Regions from separate parts of the Citricoccus alkalitolerans genome, predicted to be linked through region 3. Evidence: predicted binding sites of a transcription regulator. Region 3 holds the regulator's gene; each other region holds the start of a gene.
What was found. The regulator LexA, encoded in region 3, represses DNA repair genes until DNA is damaged. The targets are predictions, from matches to a motif close to TCGAACANNTGTTCGA.

Region 1 (6,532 bases), 760 kb from region 3:
AGCCGGCGTCGTGCCCGGCGTTTCGGGCCGCGGCGGCAGCTGAGGCGAGGTCCTGCTCCGAGAGCCCGGCCACCTCCTCGGCGGAACCGAACCAGACGGCCGAGGCGGTGTTCTCCGCGACCATGCGACGCCCGTACTGGGAGGACAGCACGGCGAGTCGCTCATTGATGGCCGCCAGACGCACCTTCGCCTCTCGGTCGAGGTCGGCGCCGAGTAGCCGGAAGGTCTTGAGGGTCTCCTCGGCCAGCCGGCGGTCCTCTGCCTCCAGCCCGCCGTTGCTATCCAGATCCACTCTCGCCAGCCGGCTGTAGAGGGCCGCGTCGAGGTGGATGGCGTCCCAGTGGGCGGATAACTCGGGGCTGATCTCCTCGTCGATCTCCTGCCGGACCTCGGTGCCGTCGGCGGCTACCAGGTTGGAGAAGACCTGATGTACCCGGCGCAGCAGCTGCCCGGAACGCTCGAAGGCGAGAAAGGTGTTCTCGAACGTCGGCTCGGCGGGATCCGCGGTGATCGCCTCGAGTTGGGCGCGATGCTCGGCCATGCCTGCACGGAAGGCGGGGAGGAAGTGCTCGTCGTCGAGGGTAGCGAAGTCGGGGAGCCCATAGGGCAGCGGGGACGGCGCCAGGAGGGGGTTGGTGCCGGTGGCGGAGGAGGTGTCGGTCGTCATAGTCAGCAACTGTTTCATATCTGGGGTCCGCTGGACAGGGTCCGGGAGAACGGGTTGTCCGCACCGTGTCCCGCACGGACGGGGGCACCGGCGGCTCCTCCCGTAGAATCGAAGCCAGACTTCTGCCGGCAGCGGCAGGGCCCGGCGCAGTGGCGCCCGGACCAGGACGAACCCGATCATCACCAACAGCCGATGCGGGCCGTGCTCAGGCGCGGTCGGCGCGGAGAGGAGAACACGTGTCAGGGCATTCCAAGTGGGCGACCACCAAGCACAAGAAGGCCATCATCGACGCCCGGCGCGCCAAGGCCTTCGCCAAGTACGTCAAGGGCATCGAGGTGGCGGCCCGCGCCGGAGGTCCCGACCTGGACGGCAATCCCGCCCTCGAGCTGGCGGTCACCAAGGCCAAGAAGCAGTCTGTGCCCAATGACAACATCGAGCGTGCTATCAAGCGCGGCGCCGGCCTGACCGGTGAGGTCATCGAGTACACGGAGATCATCTACGAGGTTCGCGGGCCGCAGGGATCCGCCCTCATGGTCGAGTGCTTGACGGACAACAAGAACCGCGCCGCCGCCGAGGTCCGCACCGCGGTGACCCGCAGTGGCGGCACCATGGCCGACTCGGGCTCTGTGGCCTTCCTGTTCAACCGCACCGGCCTGGTCCGGTTGCCGGCCGAGGGGCACGCCGAGGACGACATCCTGATGGCGGTGCTGGACGCCGGCGCCGAGGAGGTCATGCAGTCGGGGGACTCCTTCGAGATCCTGTGCGACCCCTCCGACCTGCGGGCCGTGGCCACCGCCCTGGAAGAGGCCGGGATCGAATACGACACGGACGAGATGGAGTTCGTGGCCACCATGAAGGTGGACCTGGACGCCAAGGGCGCCAAGACATACTTCAACCTGGAGGACGCGCTGGAGGACCTGGACGACGTGCAAAGCGTCTACTCCAACGTGGACATCTCCCCGGAGGTCCTCGCCCAGCTGGACGAGGACTGATCCGCCCTTGACCCTCAGCCCCGGGAGCGCAGCACGCCGGGCACCGAAACCTCTGCGGGTGTTCGGTGTCGACCCGGGTCTGACCCGCTGCGGCATTGCCGTGGTGGACGTCGCGCCCAACCGCACCGCAACGCTGGTGGCGGTGACGGTCGTCGGCTCCCCGGCCGAACAGTCCCTCGACCTGCGGCTGCTCGCCATCGACGAGGCCATCAACGAGTGGCTCGACCGCCACAGCCCGGACCACGTGGCCGTGGAGCGCATGTTCGCGCAGAACAACACGCCGACCGTGATGGGTACCGCCCAGGCCTCCGGCGTGGTCATCGCGGCGGCCGCCCGGCGCGGCATTCCAGTGGCGCTCCACACTCCCTCCGAGGTGAAGGCCGCGGTCACCGGCAGCGGCACCGCGGGTAAGGACCAGGTCACTGCCATGGTCACCAGGATCCTGCGCCTCGACGCCCCGCCCAAGCCCGCCGATGCCGCCGATGCGCTCGCCCTGGCCATTACCCACGCGTGGCGCGGCGGGTTGATGGGGCGCGGGCTGGAGACGGGCAACCTCACCAGCCCCCAGCGCGCATCGCGCTTCCCGACGCCGGCCGGCGGTTCCGGCGGCCGCCGCACCGGGGGATCGACGCCGGCTCAGCAGGCCTGGCTCGCTGCCGAACAGCGAAGCCGGGGCGCGAAGGGCTGGAACGGCGGTTCCCGGATCTGAATCCCGCTATGGGCTAGGGTCTTCGTAGATACGTTCGAACCGGGCGGCGGTCCGGCCCCCGTCCGGCTGTAGTTCCATTGCCAATCCGAGAAGAGCGAGTTGAGCATGATTTCGTCCCTGACCGGCACCGTGGAATCCGTGGCGTTGAACCACGCCGTCCTCACCGTGTCCGGCTTCGGTATGCGGTTCTCCGCCACCCCGCAGACGCTGGCCGGGCTCCACCTGGGGGAGGCCGGGCGAGTCCTGACCTCCATGGTGGTGCGTGAGGACTCGATGACCCTGTTCGGCTTCGCCACGGAGGACGAGAGGGACGTCTTCGAGGTGCTGCTCGGGGTCTCCGGCGTCGGCCCCCGGCTGGCCCTAGCCGTGCTGGCGGTCCATGATCCGGAGACGGTTCGCGTGGCGGCGTCCACGGGGGACGACAAGGCCTTCACCAAGGTCCCGGGCATCGGCCCCAAGGGCGCGCGTCGCATCGTCCTGGAGCTGACGGACAAGCTCGTGCCCACCGGCGCGCCGGCCTCCGGGGCCGAGGATCAACCAGCCCTGGCCGGCTCGATGCCGTGGATGGACCGCGTCCTGGAGGCGCTGACCGGCTTAGGCTGGACGGAGAAGGACGCCGAGAAGGCAGTCCGGGACACCATCCGGCATGAGCCCGAACTCGAGGAGTCCGGCACCGTGGCCAGCGTACTCAAGTCCACGCTGCGCCACCTCGGCCAGGGGCAGTCCGCCCGGTCGGGCCGGTAGGAGGTAGAGCATGACGCAACAGCCAGACGGACGGCTCGTGGCCGGGGCAGCTGAAGGTGAGGAGCGGGAACTCGAGGCCGCCCTGCGTCCCAAGAACCTCGACGACTTCGTCGGTCAACAGCGGGTCCGCCGGCAGCTCTCACTGGTCTTGGAGGCCGCCCGGCTGCGCGGCCGCACCGCTGACCACGTGTTGATGTCCGGACCGCCCGGCCTCGGCAAGACCACGCTGGCCATGATCATCGCCGGGGAGATGAACGCGCCCCTGCGGATCTCATCCGGCCCGGCCATCCAGCACGCCGGTGACCTGGCCGCCATCCTGTCCTCCCTGACGGAGGGAGAGGTGCTCTTCCTGGACGAGATCCACCGGATGTCCCGTCCGGCCGAGGAGATGCTCTACATGGCCATGGAGGACTTCCGGGTGGACATCGTGGTCGGCAAGGGGGCCGGTGCCACCTCCATCCCCCTGGAGATCCCGCCCTTCACGCTGGTGGGAGCCACCACCCGCGCCGGGCTGCTGCCCGGGCCGCTCCGTGACCGCTTCGGCTTCACCGGCCACCTCGAGTTCTACAGCACCGAGGAACTGGAGCTGGTGCTGCGCCGGTCCGCCCTGTTGCTGGACATGAAGGTCAACTCCGCGGGGTTCACCCAGATCGCCAGCCGCTCCCGCGGGACGCCGCGCATCGCCAACCGGCTGCTGCGCCGGGTGCGCGACTGGGCCCTGGTCGGCGGGCTGGACCAGGTGGACTCGCGCGCCGCCTCCGCCGCCTTGGAGATGTATGAGGTGGATGAGAAGGGCCTGGACCGTCTCGACCGTTCTGTGCTCGAGGCACTGTGCCGCAAATTCGCCGGGGGACCGGTGGGCCTGTCCACGCTGGCCATCGCCGTGGGGGAGGAGACCGAGACGGTGGAGACCGTGGCCGAGCCCTTCTTGGTGCGCGAGGGCCTGTTGGGGCGGACCCCTCGGGGCCGGATCGCCATGCCGGCCGCCTGGGAGCACCTGGGCCTGGTCCCGCCCCCCGACTCTCCGGGGGCGGCCTTCTGGATGGTGCCGACGCCGACGGATGCCGGTGCGGACTCCAACCGGCCGGACAGTGCCGACGAAGTCGACACGCTGTTTGATCCCTGAGCCCGGATCGGTCCCTGAACCCGCATCCTGACTTCTGTCCCCGCGTTCGACGTGGTTCTGGGAAATCGGTGAACAATGTGCCACGGGAGGGCGCGTCTGAACGGACAGTGAGAACCTACCCGTAGACTAATCGGGTTGTCCTGTGCCCCGACTCTGGAATGTGGTGTCCCCGAAGTGACCCAGCTGATCGCCCCCGCAACTGCCTCGCTTGTCGCCGAAGGCGCCAACCCGGAAGGCGGTGGCGGCCTGCCGTTCGACCCCTTCCTGCTGATCATGCTCGCGATCTTCGCGCTGCTGATCTTCAGCATGTTCCGCCGCAGCAAGAAGGCCCAGCAGCAGCAGCAGCAGCTGCACCAGTCGCTCGGTCCCGGCGTTGAAGTCATGACCACCATGGGCCTGTTCGGCACCATCCTGTCCGTGGACAAGGACGAGAACAAGGCCGTCATCGAGATCTCTCCGGGCAACACGGCCACCGTGCACCTGCAGGCCATCGGCAAGGCCGTGGATCCCGCCGCCGGTGCCGCCGGTACATCCGTGGGTGGCGAGCCGGAGACCACCGTTCCGGATTCCCCGGCAGGCCTGGAAGAGGCCAACGGTGGCACCGACCGCAACAACGAGACCGATGGCAACGGCCCGGACGACCAGCGTCCTGGCACGGATCGCCCGTCTGCCTGACGTCGGCTGACTCAGCAGACGCCCTCCCTCGCCCCGTGAACCGAAAGCCGTAGCCCTCCATGTCTGATAAGACCCCCCGGGGACGCGCCAAGCGCACCCTCTGGTGGCTCGCCGGCCTGATGGTCGCCCTGGCGGCGATCCTCGGTGTCGGCGTGGCCACCGGCCAGGCCCAGTTGGCCCCCAAGCTCGCCCTCGACCTGGAAGGCGGCACCCAGATGGTGCTCGCCCCGGAGGTCACCGGTGGCCAGGAGGTGTCTGCGGAGCAACTCGACCAGGCAGTGGAGATCATCCGCCAACGTGTGGACGGCTCCGGTGTCTCCGAGGCGGAGATCTCCACCCAGAGCGGTCGCAATGTGGTGGTGTCCCTGCCCGGAGTCCCGGACCAGGAGACCCGTGAGCTGATCCAGGCATCCGCCAACATGGAGTTCCGTCCGGTCATCACGATGGGGTCCTTCACCGCCACACCGGAGGACCAGCGGACACCGGCGGAGGAATTCCCAGAGCCCACGGCCGAGCCGGAGAATGGCTCGGACCCGAACTGGATTACCCCGGAGCTGGCCGCCGAATTCGAGGCCCATGATTGCCCCGCCGTGCTCGAGGACCCGAACCGGGAGTCACTGCCCACGGACGAGGCAGCTATCGTCTGCGATCCGAATCAGGGCGTGAAGTACATCGTCGGTCCGGTGGAGGTCCCGGGCACCGACATCGCCGACGCCGACTACGGCCTGGTCAACACGGCCACCGGTGTGTCCACCAACCAGTGGGCCGTCAACCTGACCTTCAACAACGCCGGCGCGGATGCCTTCCGCGAGGTCACCCAGCGCCTGACGCCCTTCCAGGAGGGAGACCCGCGCAAGCAGTTCGCCATCGTCCTGGACGGCATGGTCGTCTCCGCGCCGCAGTCCCAGGCCGTCATCACCGACGGCCGGGCGCAGATCTCCGGCAACTTCACCGAGGAGTCGGCCGCGGCCCTGGCGGAGCAGCTGAAGTACGGCGCCCTGCCGATCAGCTTCACCATCGAGTCCGAGCAGCAGATCTCCGCCACCCTCGGTGCTGACCAACTGCGCCTTGGCCTCATCGCCGGGCTCATCGGCCTGGCCCTGGTCGCCGTGTACTCGTTCTTCCAGTACCGCCTGCTGGGGCTGGTCACCATGGCCTCCCTCGTGGTGGCGGGGGTGCTGACCTACCTGGCGATCGTCCTGCTGGGCTGGTCGGACAACTATCGGTTGTCCCTGGCCGGCATAGCGGGGTTGATCGTGGCCATCGGCCTGACGGCGGACTCGTTCATCGTCTACTTCGAACGCATCAAGGACGAGTTGCGCAACGGGCGAAGCCTGGCGGAGGCTGTCGAGTACGGCTGGCTCCGGGCCAAGCGCACCGTGGTGGCCGCCAAGGCCGTCAACCTGCTGGCCGCCGTCGTGCTGTACTTCGTGGCGGTGGGCAATGTGCGCGGATTCGCGTTTACGCTCGGTCTGACGGCGGTGGCGGACCTCGTGGTGGTGTTCCTGTTCACCCACCCGGTGCTCCAGTTGCTGGCGAACACCCGGTTCTTCGGTGGCGGGCACAAGTTGTCCGGGCTCGATCCCTCGCTGCTCGGACGTGAACCCCTGTACCAGGGG
Region 2 (6,532 bases), on a different contig from region 3:
ACATCGCCCTTCATGCCGGCCTGGTCTGCACGCAGGCCAGCTGCTGGGCCAGCTCTTCGATCTTGTCGGGGCGGAATCCGGACCAGTGATCGCCGGTCTCTGTGATGATCACGGGGGCCTGCATGTAGCCCAGGTCCCGCACCCGCTGCAGTGCTTCGGGGTCTTGGGACAGGTCCACGGTCTCGCAGGCGACGCCCTTCTTCTCCAGGGCCCTGTAGGTGGCGTTGCACTGCGCGCAGGCCGGCTTGCTATAGACGGTCACGGTGATCATGGTCTGGTCCTCTCGGATGGAACTGTCGTGGTCAGTGGCTGTGGATGAGGTCGGGGTCGATGCCGTCGCCGAACTCGGCGCCGGGGAAGCAGCGCGGGTGGATGCCGCTGGTGATCTGCTCCCGCAGTCGGTGATCGAGCTCGGGCAGTGCGTCCTGCACAGGGTGGCCTTTCATCAGGGCGTCGGCCCCGGCCTGGGGGACGGTGATCCATCCCTGCTGCCCACAGAACGGGCACACCGGGGTCAGGATGTCGGCACAGTTGTCTTGCATGCTGTCGTAGATCGCGTGGTGACTCATCTGGGGTTCCTCTCACCGTCGGGGGTAGGTTGGCCCTCTCCCCCGTTGTTTTTTGCCTGCTGGCGAAACGCAGTGAGCTGCCCCGGACGGAGCCGGCAGCAACCCGCAGGGCGGCGGAAGAAGAAAGCTTGGGAAGGAAACAAGCGACCGAGGAACGAGGGAGCGCCGAGCCAAGGTTTCTTCAGGAGCCGGCCCCGTAGCGCTAGCGGAGGGGCTTGTGCCGGTGGAGCCGGGGCACATAATCCGAAGGACAGCAGCAAAAAACGAAGAAGAAGCCGGCCCGCCAGGGCCGGTACCTGGTCCGATGCCGTCCCGGCGGACCAGGAAACCGTCGGCCGCTTGCGGCCGCCCTTGTTGTCCACAGGACCCGGCCGATCACGACCTTGCGACAGGCTCTGACGTTTAGGCTCGTGTCCATGGGTCAGGTCAGGCGGGCTCACCCGGAGTGGGTGATGATGGCCGATGCTGGCGTGCCGATCGCCGTGATCGCCCGGCTCAATGAGGCCGATCCCAAGTACGTTCGGAATTACATCCGCCAGCGGGGTGAGGCGTTGCGCGGCGGTCCCGCTCCTGCCCGGTTGTTCTTACATGATCGGCCCCGACCACGACCAGCGTATTTACCGGATCCGGATCGGCGCTGGCGGGCCCGATTGGAGGAACTACAGAGATTCTTGGTGGCACATCAGCGCCGGCCTCATGCCAGCGAGCACGACACGAACCGTGACGTGGGGGATGAGTGGGCGTTGGCGCATTGGCTGACGATGCAACGCTCTGAGGAGCGCCTCGGCCGTCTGGCCGCGCACCGGGCCCGACGGCTGGATCAGACGCTGCCGTCCTGGCGTATCGATGACCGGGCTCTGGCCGCCGAGGCCGCATGGCGACTGAAACTCGTCGAGGTGTTGCGCTTCCACGAGGCGCATGGGCGTCTGCCGCGCCGCAGCAAGAGCTCGAGTCCTGAGGAAACCGTGCTGGCCTCGTGGATCGAGGGACAACACGACCGTGACCGAGCCGGCACGCTCGATCCCAAACGCGCATTCTGGCTTGACCGCCAGGTGCCGGGCTGGAAAACCGCCCCTCGCAAGCGGCCCTCGTTCGAGTCTGCACCGTCCACCTGAAACCGGATACCTGCACTGTCACCGATATAGGTCCTGACAGCGGCCATGAGGAACCGAAACAGGGATTCGCCGGGCCGTCGGCGACCGTCAGTTATCACCTGTACGATTGCCAATCGAACATAGTTTCGATTCATTGGGGTGGAGAGTTGCTGGCTACCAAGGTCCGGGCCCTGGCTGAGGGGCTAGACGACCAACTCCGGACGCGCGTCGAGGACGGCGTGGTCATGGCCGGCTTCCCCTCGCCGTCCCAGGACTACACCACCGCCGAGATCGACCTGACCGAGCACCTGATGCCCAACCGGGCCTCGACGTACCTGGTGCGGGCTCGGGGACACTCGATGACCGGTGCCGGGATCTGGGACGGCGACGAACTCGTGGTCGATCGCTCGATCCGCCCCCAGCACGGCCACGTGGTGATCGCCGTACTCGACGGCGAGCTGACCGTGAAACGACTCAGCATCGGCACCGACGGCCGCGTGGTGCTCTCCTCGGAGAACCCCGCCTATCCCGACATCGCCGTCCCTTCCCTCTCGGACCTGCGGGTCTGGGGCGTGGTCACGGTGGCACTGCATCATGTCTCCCGCGCCTCGTGAGGCCATGATCGCCCTGGTGGACTGCCAGAGCTTCTACGCCTCGTGCGAGCGGGTCTTCGACCCCAGCCTGGAGAACCGCCCAATAGTGGTGCTGTCCAACAACGACGGCTGCGTCGTCGCCATGTCCCAAGAAGCCAAGACGCTGGGGATCCCGATGGGGATCCCGTGGTTCAAACTCGAGCCCATCGCCGCTGCCCAGGGCATCGTGGCGCGATCCTCCAACTACGAGCTGTACGGCAGCATTTCGGCCCGGGTCATGGAGGTCATCGGCCGGCACGCCGCCTGGCAAGAGGTCTACAGCATTGACGAGTCCTTCATCAGCCTGCGCGGCACCGTTGAAGAGTTGATCCAGGCCGGCCGACGCATCCGTCAGGACGTGGCCCGCTGCACCGGGGTTCCGGTGCGTGTGGGCATCGCTCCCACCAAGACGTTGGCGAAGGTCGCCCTGATCGGGGTGAAACGCTCCCGACCCCTGTCTCAGGTCGGGGTGTGCCACTTCGGGGCCTACTCCCCCACCCAACGGGACACCATTCTGGCCAGCATCCCCGTCATGGACCTGTGGGGCGTCGCCGGGCGCCTAGGCCGGCGCCTGGCGAATCTGAATATCCATACCGCCGCGGACCTCGCCGCCCAGGACCCCGGGCAGATGCGGCGGCGGTTCTCGGTGGTCGTGGAGCGCACCGTGCGCGAGCTGCGCGGCACCCCCTGCATCCCCCTCAAGGAGGAACCCCGCCAGTACAAGGACCAGCTGATCTACTCCCGCAGTTTCTCCGAACCGGTCACCACCACCCCGGCCATGCGCCAGGTCCTGTCCATCTACGCCCAGCAGCTCGCCTCCCGACTGCGCAACGCCGGGCAAGAGGCCCGGGTGCTCACGGCCTGGGCTTCAACGTCACCGTTCGCCACGGACCAGGAGCCCCATTCCCCTCAGATCAGTGCCGTACTGCCGGTGCCGACAGCCGAGCCGGTGACGATCGCACGCGGATCCTTAGGCCTGGCCGAGCTGATCCGCCCGGGCACCCGGTACGTGCGGGCCGGCGTCGTACTCACCGATTTGCGCCCCGCCGGCCAGGCCGAGACCCTGCCCGGCCTCGGCCCGCCCGGTGAGGGCCGCAACCTCGGCCCCACTCTGGACGCCGTGACAGCCCGCTTCGGAGTCGGGAGTATCGGGCTGGGATACGGAGGCCTCGGGGAACCCCCGTCCTGGCAGATGCGCCGTGCCATGCTCTCCCCCAGAGCCACCACCCACTGGGAGGAGCTCGTCACGGCCCACCTGTAAAAGACCCCCACGAGCCCCGGAACCAGTAGTGCGGCGTCTTCTTCTCAGTGCTCGCTGCGCCGCAGATTCATGATGCGCCAACCGGCGGGCACTCGTCCACGGAGCGTCGCCACTCCTGCCTCGTAGGACTCGGCTTCAGCCGTCAGCTCATCGATTCCTCGATCGCCAGCCCCGGTGTCATCGTCGGGGATGGTCTCGGTGACGGCGGTGATCTCCATCCATTCAGCCTATGCGCCCTCGGTCCACGGGGGCGTGTGCGGCAGACTGGGGCCCATGTGCGGACGGTATGTGATGGCCCGGGCCCTCGGAGACCTGGTAGCGAACGCCGGTGCGGTCGGGCCCAAGGAAGAACTGGCGCTTCGACCGAACTGGAACGTGGCCCCGACCAGCGAAGTCCCCATCATCTTGGAACGGGCAGTCGAGACCGAAACCCGCCGGGAGGTCCACGTGGCCCGGTGGGGCCTGGTCCCACCGTGGGCTAAGGACATCGCCGTCGGCTCGAGAGCCTTCAACGCCCGCTCGGAAACCGTCTCCTCGAAACCAACCTTTCGCGCGGCAGTGAAGGCCCGGCGATGCGCAGTCCCGGTCGATGGGTACTACGAATGGCTCAAGCCGCCCGCGGATGCGCCCAAGGGCACACCGAAGCGGCCCTTCTTCGTTCGCCCCGCAGACGGTTCGCCGATCTACTTCGCCGGGCTCTACGAATGGTGGAAAGACCCAGCAGCCGCGGAGGACGATGAGGGCCGGTGGCTTCTGAGTTGCACAATCCTCACCGGCCCCTCCCCCGAGACCGGCACCGACGAGCCGACCTTGGAGCAGCTGGCCGGTCTGCACGACCGTCTGCCCCTGCCTATGGACCGCGACACCATGGACACCTGGCTGAAGCCCGAGAAGCTAGCGTCCGCAGACGAGGCCGAAGCACTGGTCGAGGAGGTCCGGAACCAGGCCTACCGGACCGCCTCAACATGGACCCTGACCGAGGTCGGGACCGCCGTAGGCAACGTGCGAAACAACGGGCCGGAGTTGATCCAGACCGTGCAGGGTTCCTAGGCGGAACACTGACATACGTACAGCCTGACGCTTGGGTGCACCGGCAGCGTGTGTCTTGGACCATGGGGGACGGTACCGGCTTGGCCCTGGGGTCCATCCAGTGGTGCCGAATCAAGGGGCCCGGCGGTGGGTACCTGCGGAGGGGTGCTGTCGTGATCCTGCTGAGCCGATGGGGGTGGGTGCCGTTTCGGCTTTTGCCCTTTCCCGTATCCGGTCAGTGTCTCCGGTTGTTGTCCCGTGTCGTTCGATCCCGGGTCTCCGGCCGGCTCCTCGAAGCGGTGAGCCTGGTGCGGGTTCGGGTGACCTCGTCAGCGCCGGGGACGGGCGCAGTTCCGGCGCGGAGAGTTTCGAGCGCGTCGCGCAGGTAGGGCAGGGCGTATTCGACGTACCCTCGCCCGGCCGGGTGAATCAGTTCATCGTGGATCAACCGTTCACGGTAGACCGACTGATACCGCCGGTCTTCTCCCATGCGGACGGCGATGTCCGCGACGCGGGACGGGCCGGTGTCCTCGAGCATGGCGTTGAGGTAGTCGAGTTTCCTGCCGCTGATTTCTCGGAGAGCGGGCCGGTGAACGTTCTTGACCATCTCGCGGATGACCTCGGTGCGAATCTGTTCGATGTCGCCGATCTCGATGGTGTCGGCGTTGCCGGCGTGGGTCCAGGCGCGGGCCCCGACGAGCTGGATGAGGTACGGGTAGCCCTGAGAGACCTCGCCGGCGCGCACTGCGGCTTCGGGGGTGATGGTCTTGGGAGTATCGGCCACCGTTTGGCGAATGGTTTCGGCGGCAGTTCCGACAGGGACGCTACCGAGCTCTACACGGTGGGCTCGGCGCAGGAAGGTGGTCTTGTCGTTCTCCAGGAGGTCATCGAGGCCTGCACGGATGCCGGCGGCGACGAACCCGACCTGATGCCCACGACGGGTGAGGTCCTGAACATGCTGGGTGACCTCATGCAGTTGCGCGCGGTCGACGGACTGCAGCTCATCCAGGGTGATCAGCAGACCTGCCCCGGTGGCGTCCAGGATGCCGGCGAGCCGGTCGAGGAGGCGGCCGACGGGTAAGGCTTCGCCGTCGTAGCGTTCCACGACGTCACGCTGGGCAGAGACCCCGGAGAGTCCCGCGCCAGTCAGTCGGGACCGCTCAGCCTGAGGGTCACTCTCCCGCAGATGCTCGACGATCTCGGCCCGCAGTTCGGCCACGAGCGAGCTGGAGGCGGTGTGCAGAGTGATACACGTCCACCCTGCATCGGCGGCGACCGCCTCGAACTCGGTGAGCAGCACGGTTTTGCCTGCTCCGCGAGCTCCGGAGATCAGGACATTGCGTTGACCGGGCAATTCGCCGGCCACGGCCTGTTCGAACTCGCGGATGACGCTGGCCCGACCAGCAAGAATGGCTGGGCTCTGCCCGAAACCGGGGGTAAACGGATTAGTGACTGTTGCCATGAGGTGCCCTTGTCATGTTAGACCTTGTTAGACATTCTCAGCGTGTTAGACAGCGTTAGTCAATCCTAAGGACCGTCCAAGTTATCCTCCGGCGACCGGACGGCGACCTCAGCCTCTCCCTGTTTGAGGTCTCACATCGGCGCAGGTGACCAGCCGAGGCGTTGCGTGTCCATTACCTTGTAACTGACAAACTCTGTGAGTTCCGGACTCTGTGAGCCACGATCGCGACGGAGTGGACTGCGTATAGCGCGCTTCGCCCCCCCCCCTTTTGAGCGGCCGACTGTCTGCCCCAGGAGCCTTGTCAGGAAGAGAACGGCCGACCTCGGCGCACCATGCCCGGCATCTGCGTGAAAGGTTCCCCGTCGTTGTAGGCGGCCTCCAAGCGGAGGGTTTCGCGCTCCACCGCACGGGCGATGAAGTCCGACCAGCTGGTCGCTCCGGTGACCGGAATGGTGTGCACGTAAGCCGCTCGAGCACGCAGACGC
Region 3 (6,532 bases):
GGGTACCTTCCGTGGCGATCGCCGGGTACACGAACGCCGGCAAGTCCTCCCTGCTCAACCGCCTCACGCATGCCGGCGTCCTCGTGGAGAACGCACTGTTCGCCACCCTGGATCCGACCGTGCGTAAGTCAGTCACCCCGGACGGCATCGGCTACACGCTCTCGGACACGGTCGGCTTCGTCCGTTCGTTGCCGACACAGCTGGTCGAGGCCTTCCGCTCCACCCTGGAGGAGGTGGCCGATGCTGACGTGATCCTGCACGTCGTTGACGTCTCGCACCCGGATCCCGAGGGGCAAATCGCCGCCGTGCGAGCCGTGCTGGCCGAAGTGGAAGCCCGGCAGGTCCCGGAGATCATTGTGCTGAACAAGGCCGACGCCGCGGACCCGGTGGTGGTGGCCCGGTTGCGCCAGAGGGAACCGCGGTCAGTGGTCGTCTCCGCCAGGACCGGGGAGGGGATCGAAGAACTCGAGCGCGCTGTCTCGGACGCGATCCCGCGCCCGAACGTGGCCCTGGATCTGCTGATCCCGTTCACCGACGGGGACGTGGTCTCGCGCCTGCACTCGCCGGACGCGGACATCATCTCGGAGACCTACGAGGCCGAGGGAACGCGGCTGAGGGTGCTGGTCCGCGAGGACATCGCCGACGACCTGCGCCGTTTCGCCGCCGAGGGGTCCGAGGACGGTCAGGAGCGCGCCGGAGCATGACAGAGACGGTTGATCAGGCTCCGCCGGCTGCCGTGGCGGAGCCCGCCGCCGAGCCCCGCACTGACGCCGAACGGGAGGCCCTGCGCCTGCTGGATGCCGCCGTCACGGCCACCGGGGGCCAACGCCGCGAAGGGCAACGGCGCATGGTCGTGGAGGTCGCCCGCTCCCTGGAGACCGGGCAGCACCTGCTGGTGCAGGCGGGCACCGGCACGGGGAAGTCGCTGGCGTACCTGGTGCCGGCGCTCCAGCACGCCCTGGAGGCCGAGAATCCCGTGGTGGTGGCCACCGCCACCCTGGCGTTGCAATCCCAGATCATGCGCCGGGATGCGCCCAAGCTGCTGGAAGCCCTGCGGGACGAGCTTCCCCGTCCCATGAACGTCGCCCTGGTCAAGGGACGGTCCAACTACCTGTGCAAGCACAAGCTGGAGGGCGGCTTCCCGGAGGAGGACGGTCAGACCCTGTTCGGCATGGCCGACGACGGCGAGATGTTGTCCGGGGCCGACGGGGGACCGACCAGTCCCCTGGGCCGCGAGGTCCTACGCCTGCGGGAATGGTCCGAGGAGACGGACACGGGGGACCGGGACGACCTTGACCCGGGTGTCACCGACCGCGCGTGGCGCCAGGTCTCCGTGTCCGCGGTGGACTGTCTGGGCGCCCAGAAGTGCCCGATGGCGGCCGAGTGCTTCTCCGAGAGGGCACGCGCGGATGCCGGGGAAGCGGACGTGGTGGTCACCAACCACGCCATGCTCGCCATCGCCGCCTTCGAGGGGCTCGCCGTCCTGCCCGAGTTCGAGGCCGTGGTGGTGGACGAGGCCCACGAGCTCCAGGACCGCGTGACCGGTGCGGTCACCGGCCAGCTCTCCGGGGCCATCGTGCAGGCCGCGGCGTCCTCGGCCCGCAAGCACACGGCCATCGCCGTGGAGGACCTGGTACAGGCCGGCATCGGCCTCGATGCCGCCTTCACTGCCACTCCCACGGGCCTGATCCCGCGCGGGCCGGACGAGGTCCAGCAGAACGCACTCAAGTCCGTCCGCGATGCGGCCCGCCAGGGACTGAGCGATTCCAAGCCGAGCGGGGGAGGCGCGGACTCCTCGGCCGACGGCGGACGTCAGATGGCCCGGTCCCGGATGCAGGACGTCCTGGACGTGGCCGAGCGGATGCTGGAGACGACCCCGGACACCACTCACCCCGAGGTGCTCTGGGCCTCCCGTCCGGGCCACTTCGAGCCCGGCACCGGGTGGATCCCCGGGGACGAGTCTGCGGCGCCGATGCTCTACGTGGCGCCGCTGTCCGTGGCCGGCAAACTCCGCGAAGGCCTCTTCGGTCAGGCCACGGCCGTGCTGACCTCTGCCACGTTGGCCGTCGGAGAATCGTTCAACCCGGTGGCAGGCTCTCTCGGCCTGATGGGCGAGGGTGCGCCGGCCTGGACCGGTCTGGACGTGGGAAGTCCCTTCGACTACCCGAGGCAGGGTGTGCTCTACGTGGCCCGGCACCTGCCGAAGCCAGGCCGGTTCGCCGCCCCCGAGAGCTATGACGAACTGGAGTCATTGCTGCGGGCGTCCGGCGGCGGTGCCCTGTGCCTGTTCTCCTCCAAGCGGGCCGCCGAGGATGCCGCAGCGGAGATGCGCACCCGGCTCGGCCCGAAGCCCACGATCCTGTGCCAGGGGGACACCACGCTGACCGCCCTGGTTCGGCAGTTCGCCACGGAGGAGGACACCTGTCTGTTCGGGACCATGAGCCTGTGGCAGGGTGTGGACGTGCCCGGCGAGTCCTGCCGGCTGGTGGTCATCGACCGCATCCCGTTCCCGCGACCAGACGATCCTCTCTCCACGGCGCGGTCCAGGGACATCAGCCGCCATGGCGGCAATGGTTTCATGGCGGTCTCCGCCTCCCATGCGGCAGTCCGCCTGGCGCAGGGCGCCGGCCGGCTCATCAGGACTGCGACGGACCGCGGTGTCGTGGCTGTCCTCGACTCGAGGCTGGCGACGGAACGGTATGGGTCATTCCTGCGCTCGACCCTGCCGGATTTCTGGCCCACGGCCGATCCCTCGGTGGTCCGCGGCGTGCTGGAACGGCTCCGTCCCGGTGACTAGCGGATCAGGATCTCTAGCGCGTCGACCGTGCGAATAGCCCGCCATTCGAGGCCGGGGGCTGGGCTCCAGGCAGGCCAGTCCACGGACCATCCGCCGTCGGGGTCCTGGGCGGAAGCCAGCCACCGTCGGTCCCGTGACATCACGGCTGCCGGAACGAGCCTGCCGGGAAGGTCGGAGGGGAAGGGAACGGTCCACGGATCATGGACCAGGTCGACCGCGTGGATCCGTTCGTCCTCCGCGCCACCCTCCACGGGGAGCGAGCCCTCGGCAGACAGCCGTTCACGGAGGGATGCCAGGACCGAGCTGTCGGCCGGTTCCGGGGGAAGGCTGTCCGCGGCAAGGAACCTCAGGGCGTACTTGATCTCATAGGCGGGAAGGTCACCGACAGTCGAGGCCCGGGCCAGTCGGAGGCGGCACCAGTCCGAGGCAGCCTCGGCCCAGCCGCCCGAGAACCCCGTCAGCAGGGCCGCGGCGGCGAAGCCATACGTGAGGTGCGAACCGCCCGGAACCGGGTGGACCCACGGTGCATGGGGCCACTCGAGGGAGGCCTCGGTGACGAACGGTACGGAACCGTCTAGCCCGGAGGTCGAGGCCACCCATTCCAGTCCAGAGCGCACCCAGGGATGCTCGGCGAGATCCCAACCGGCCAAGAGGTCCAGGGCCGTCAGCGTGGAGAGCGCCTCACTCTTCGGTGACCGAACGTCAGGTTCAAGGCCATGACCGAATCCCCCGTCCGGATTGCGGTACGCCTCCAGGGCGGCCAGGACACCCTCAGTGCCGCCGCCGTGGAGCATCAGGTCCACCCGGCGGCGTTCGAGCAACCGCCCGTGGGTGTAGACGAACTCCTCGGCATCCGCCACGCGGACGCCTGGCGGCAGAGGCCGATGGTTCATGGGCTCAGAGCGCCCGGAGTACCGTGACGACCTTACCCATGACCGTCGCCGCATCGCCGAGTATGGGCTCATACGCAGAATTCTGCGGTAGCAGCCACGTGTGGCCATCTCGCTGCCGAAAGGTCTTCACCGTGGCCTCGTCGTCCAGGAGAGCGGCGACGATGTCCCCATTCTGTGCGTTGTTCTGCTGGCGTACGACCACCCAGTCGCCGTCGCAGATGGCGGCATCGACCATGGAATCCCCGGAGACCTTCAGCATGAACAGCTCGCCCTCACCGGTCAGCTGGCGCGGCAGTGTCATGACATCCTCGACCTGCTGGTCGGCGAGGATCGGCCCACCGGCGGCGATCCTGCCCACCAGCGGAACCGGTACGGCATCACCGTCCGAGGCCCCCGTGTGCAGCGTCCTCACCGACCCCACCGGCGTGGCGGCTGATTCGGGGGCCGTGGCGTCCGACTCCGACACGAGGGCCCGGCCGTTCTCGTCCAACAGCACCTCCATGGCGCGCGGGCGGCCCGGATCCTTGCGGAGATACCCCAGCTTCTCGAGCTGGCCCAGTTGATGGGTGACCGATGAGAGCGAGGCCAGGCCCGCGGCGTCCCCGATTTCCCGCATGGACGGCGGATAACCGTGCGCGGCGATCGCAGAGCGGATGGATCCGAGGATGATCCGCTGACGATCAGTGAGGGGCCGGACGCTGGGATCGCGGTGCAGGTCCTGGGCTGGAGGGGGAATCCGGGGGGCCATTCGACCATCCGTTCTTATCGTGTCCGTCGGTCTTGGTGAGATGTCTCGTGCTGGGTCGCTGGGTCTGACGGTACCGGAGTCACAGCCTTGATTCAAAGATATGTTCGAAGTTTTCTTGGCATGGTTCGAACAGGCGTGCTAGACATGATGTCGAAGCAGTCGAACACACGTTCTAGATGGCCCGGGGGTCCGGGAGGAGAGGCAGAAGAGCATGAGTACTGCAGCATCGGTCAACACCCGCGCAGCCGGCTCCGCCGGATTCCACCTGAACCGCCGTGGTCGTTTCCTCTTCGTGGGGTTTCCCGTCATTGTCCTGGCGATCCTCGCCGCAGCGGCCGCTGTCTTCTTCGGCGCGCACGGGATGGCACCGGCGGCTGCGTCGGATGACGAGCCGGTGGCCGCCGTCGAGTCCATCACGGTTAACTACGGCGACACCCTGTGGGACATCGCCGGACGCACCGCTCCAGACTCGCCCCGCAATGAGGCCATCCTGCGCATCGGCGCACTGAATGACCTCGACGGTGGCGATCTGCAGCCCGGTCAGGTGTTGTTCGTGCCGGCCGGGGGCTGAATCCCCGCTGGCCCCCGCAGGGGGTGCCGGGGGCTCGACTCTCTCCAGCCGGACGGTAGGATGGCCTGGGTTCGTAGTGGGGCGGATCCATTGCCGATGACGGGGCACTCATGGGGAACAAGCGCAGGCAGATCAAGTCTGTGGCGACCCCGGTGGCCTTCTCAGCCATTGGTGCCCTCGTGGCCACCGGAGCCTTCCTCTATCCCGGTTTCGACACGGCTGACCTCGAACTGCATGATTCAGGGATCTGGGTCACCCACAACAGCGGGGGATACGTCGGCCACCTGAACCACGAGTCCAGCATCCTGGACGGTGGTTTCCGGCCCCCGATGGAGGACGTCGAACTCCACCAGGCGGATGCCACTGCCCTCATGCTGGATCCGGCCTCCGGCACCTTGACGTCCATTGACACGACGTCCATGGTCGCCGGCGACCAGATCATGCTTCCGGCCGCCCAGGGCTTCGCGCTCGGAGCGGGCGTTATCTCAGCCAGCAACCCCTCGGAGGGGGCTGTCTACGCGGGGACGGTGGACCCATCGCCACAGATTTCACCGGATGAACCGCTGTACGAGGCCGAGGGGGCCGTGACGTCGACGACGACGGTGGAGGGTGAGGTGTTCGTGGCTGACCTCGGCCAAGGCACCGTGATTCGCTTCGGGGCCGGCGACGAGCAACCCGGCGCACTGGTGGAGACCGGCCGGGACGGCGTCGAAGGGCTGGCCGGAATGCAGGAACCACAAATGGTGGCCGTGGGTGAGGTTCCCGTGGTGGTGGATCCCGCTTCCGGCACCCTGTCCTGGCCCGGCCACTCCGTTCAGGATGAGCGCCTGGTGGGTGCGGTGCCGCAGCCGTCCGGCCCCGAGGCGGACCGGATTGCCTTGTCCACGGAGTGGGATCTGCTCACCGTGGGACTGTCCAGCGGTGAGGTCCGGTCCATGAGCATCACTCCACCGACGGACCCCTCCGCTGGATCGACCACGCCTGCCGGTGCCGGCGGCGGTGTGGCGGCCACGGCTCCTGTTCGGGCCGCCGGATGCCTTCACGCCGCGTCGGCCGTCACCGGTCACTACCTGCAGGACTGCGACGGTGAAGAACAGGATCAGATCGTCCCCGTCCCGGATCTGCAGTCCAGCGCGGAGTTGGTCTTCCGGGTCAGCCGCGACGTCGTGGTGCTCAACGACACGACGTCCGGGACTAACTGGATGGTCCTGGACCAGATGAAGGTCGTCGCCAACTGGGACGACCTCGAACCGCCCAAAGGGGAAGGCGAGGAGACGGAGGAGGAATCCGACGAGGTCACCCAGGAGACCGCTCTGCCGGAGCGGCAGGAGGAGAACAGACCGCCGGTGGCGGAGGACGACAGCTTTGGCGTGCGCCCCGGGCGGACCACGCAATTGCCCGTCCTGTTCAATGACTCCGACCCTGACGGTGACGTCCTGACAGCCTCCATCGAGGGCGACCAGCCCTCCGTGGGCACCGTGCAGGAGATCATGGACGGCATCGGGATGCAGATCGTCGTCCCG

Region 1: the regulator LexA is predicted to act here: its motif matches at 2,391-2,406, upstream of ruvA (Holliday junction branch migration protein RuvA).
Region 2: the regulator LexA is predicted to act here: its motif matches at 1,798-1,813, upstream of ABD134_RS15130 (LexA family protein).

The regions. Positions count from the first base shown of each region.
Region 1 covers NZ_BAAALH010000001.1:1,180,564-1,187,095, reverse strand. Annotated here, with positions in the region: gene ABD134_RS05335 (M3 family metallopeptidase) at 1-667, opposite strand, end outside; gene ABD134_RS05330 (YebC/PmpR family DNA-binding transcriptional regulator) at 904-1,659, shown strand; gene ruvC (crossover junction endodeoxyribonuclease RuvC) at 1,712-2,368, shown strand; gene ruvA (Holliday junction branch migration protein RuvA) at 2,474-3,112, shown strand; gene ruvB (Holliday junction branch migration DNA helicase RuvB) at 3,123-4,238, shown strand; gene yajC (preprotein translocase subunit YajC) at 4,413-4,913, shown strand; gene secD (protein translocase subunit SecD) at 4,973-6,532, shown strand, end outside.
Region 2 covers NZ_BAAALH010000003.1:30,529-37,060, reverse strand. Annotated here, with positions in the region: gene nrdH (glutaredoxin-like protein NrdH) at 11-268, opposite strand; gene ABD134_RS15140 (hypothetical protein) at 303-569, opposite strand; gene ABD134_RS15135 (helicase associated domain-containing protein) at 986-1,684, shown strand; gene ABD134_RS15130 (LexA family protein) at 1,909-2,277, shown strand; gene ABD134_RS15125 (Y-family DNA polymerase) at 2,258-3,556, shown strand; gene ABD134_RS15120 (hypothetical protein) at 3,601-3,774, opposite strand; gene ABD134_RS15115 (SOS response-associated peptidase) at 3,830-4,606, shown strand; gene ABD134_RS15110 (ATP-binding protein) at 4,821-6,047, opposite strand; gene ABD134_RS15105 (ParB family protein) at 6,349-6,532, opposite strand, start outside.
Region 3 covers NZ_BAAALH010000001.1:422,571-429,102, forward strand. Annotated here, with positions in the region: gene hflX (GTPase HflX) at 1-704, shown strand, start outside; gene ABD134_RS01870 (ATP-dependent DNA helicase) at 701-2,797, shown strand; gene ABD134_RS01875 (hypothetical protein) at 2,794-3,690, opposite strand; gene lexA (transcriptional repressor LexA) at 3,695-4,438, opposite strand; gene ABD134_RS01885 (LysM peptidoglycan-binding domain-containing protein) at 4,650-5,009, shown strand; gene ABD134_RS01890 (Ig-like domain-containing protein) at 5,120-6,532, shown strand, end outside.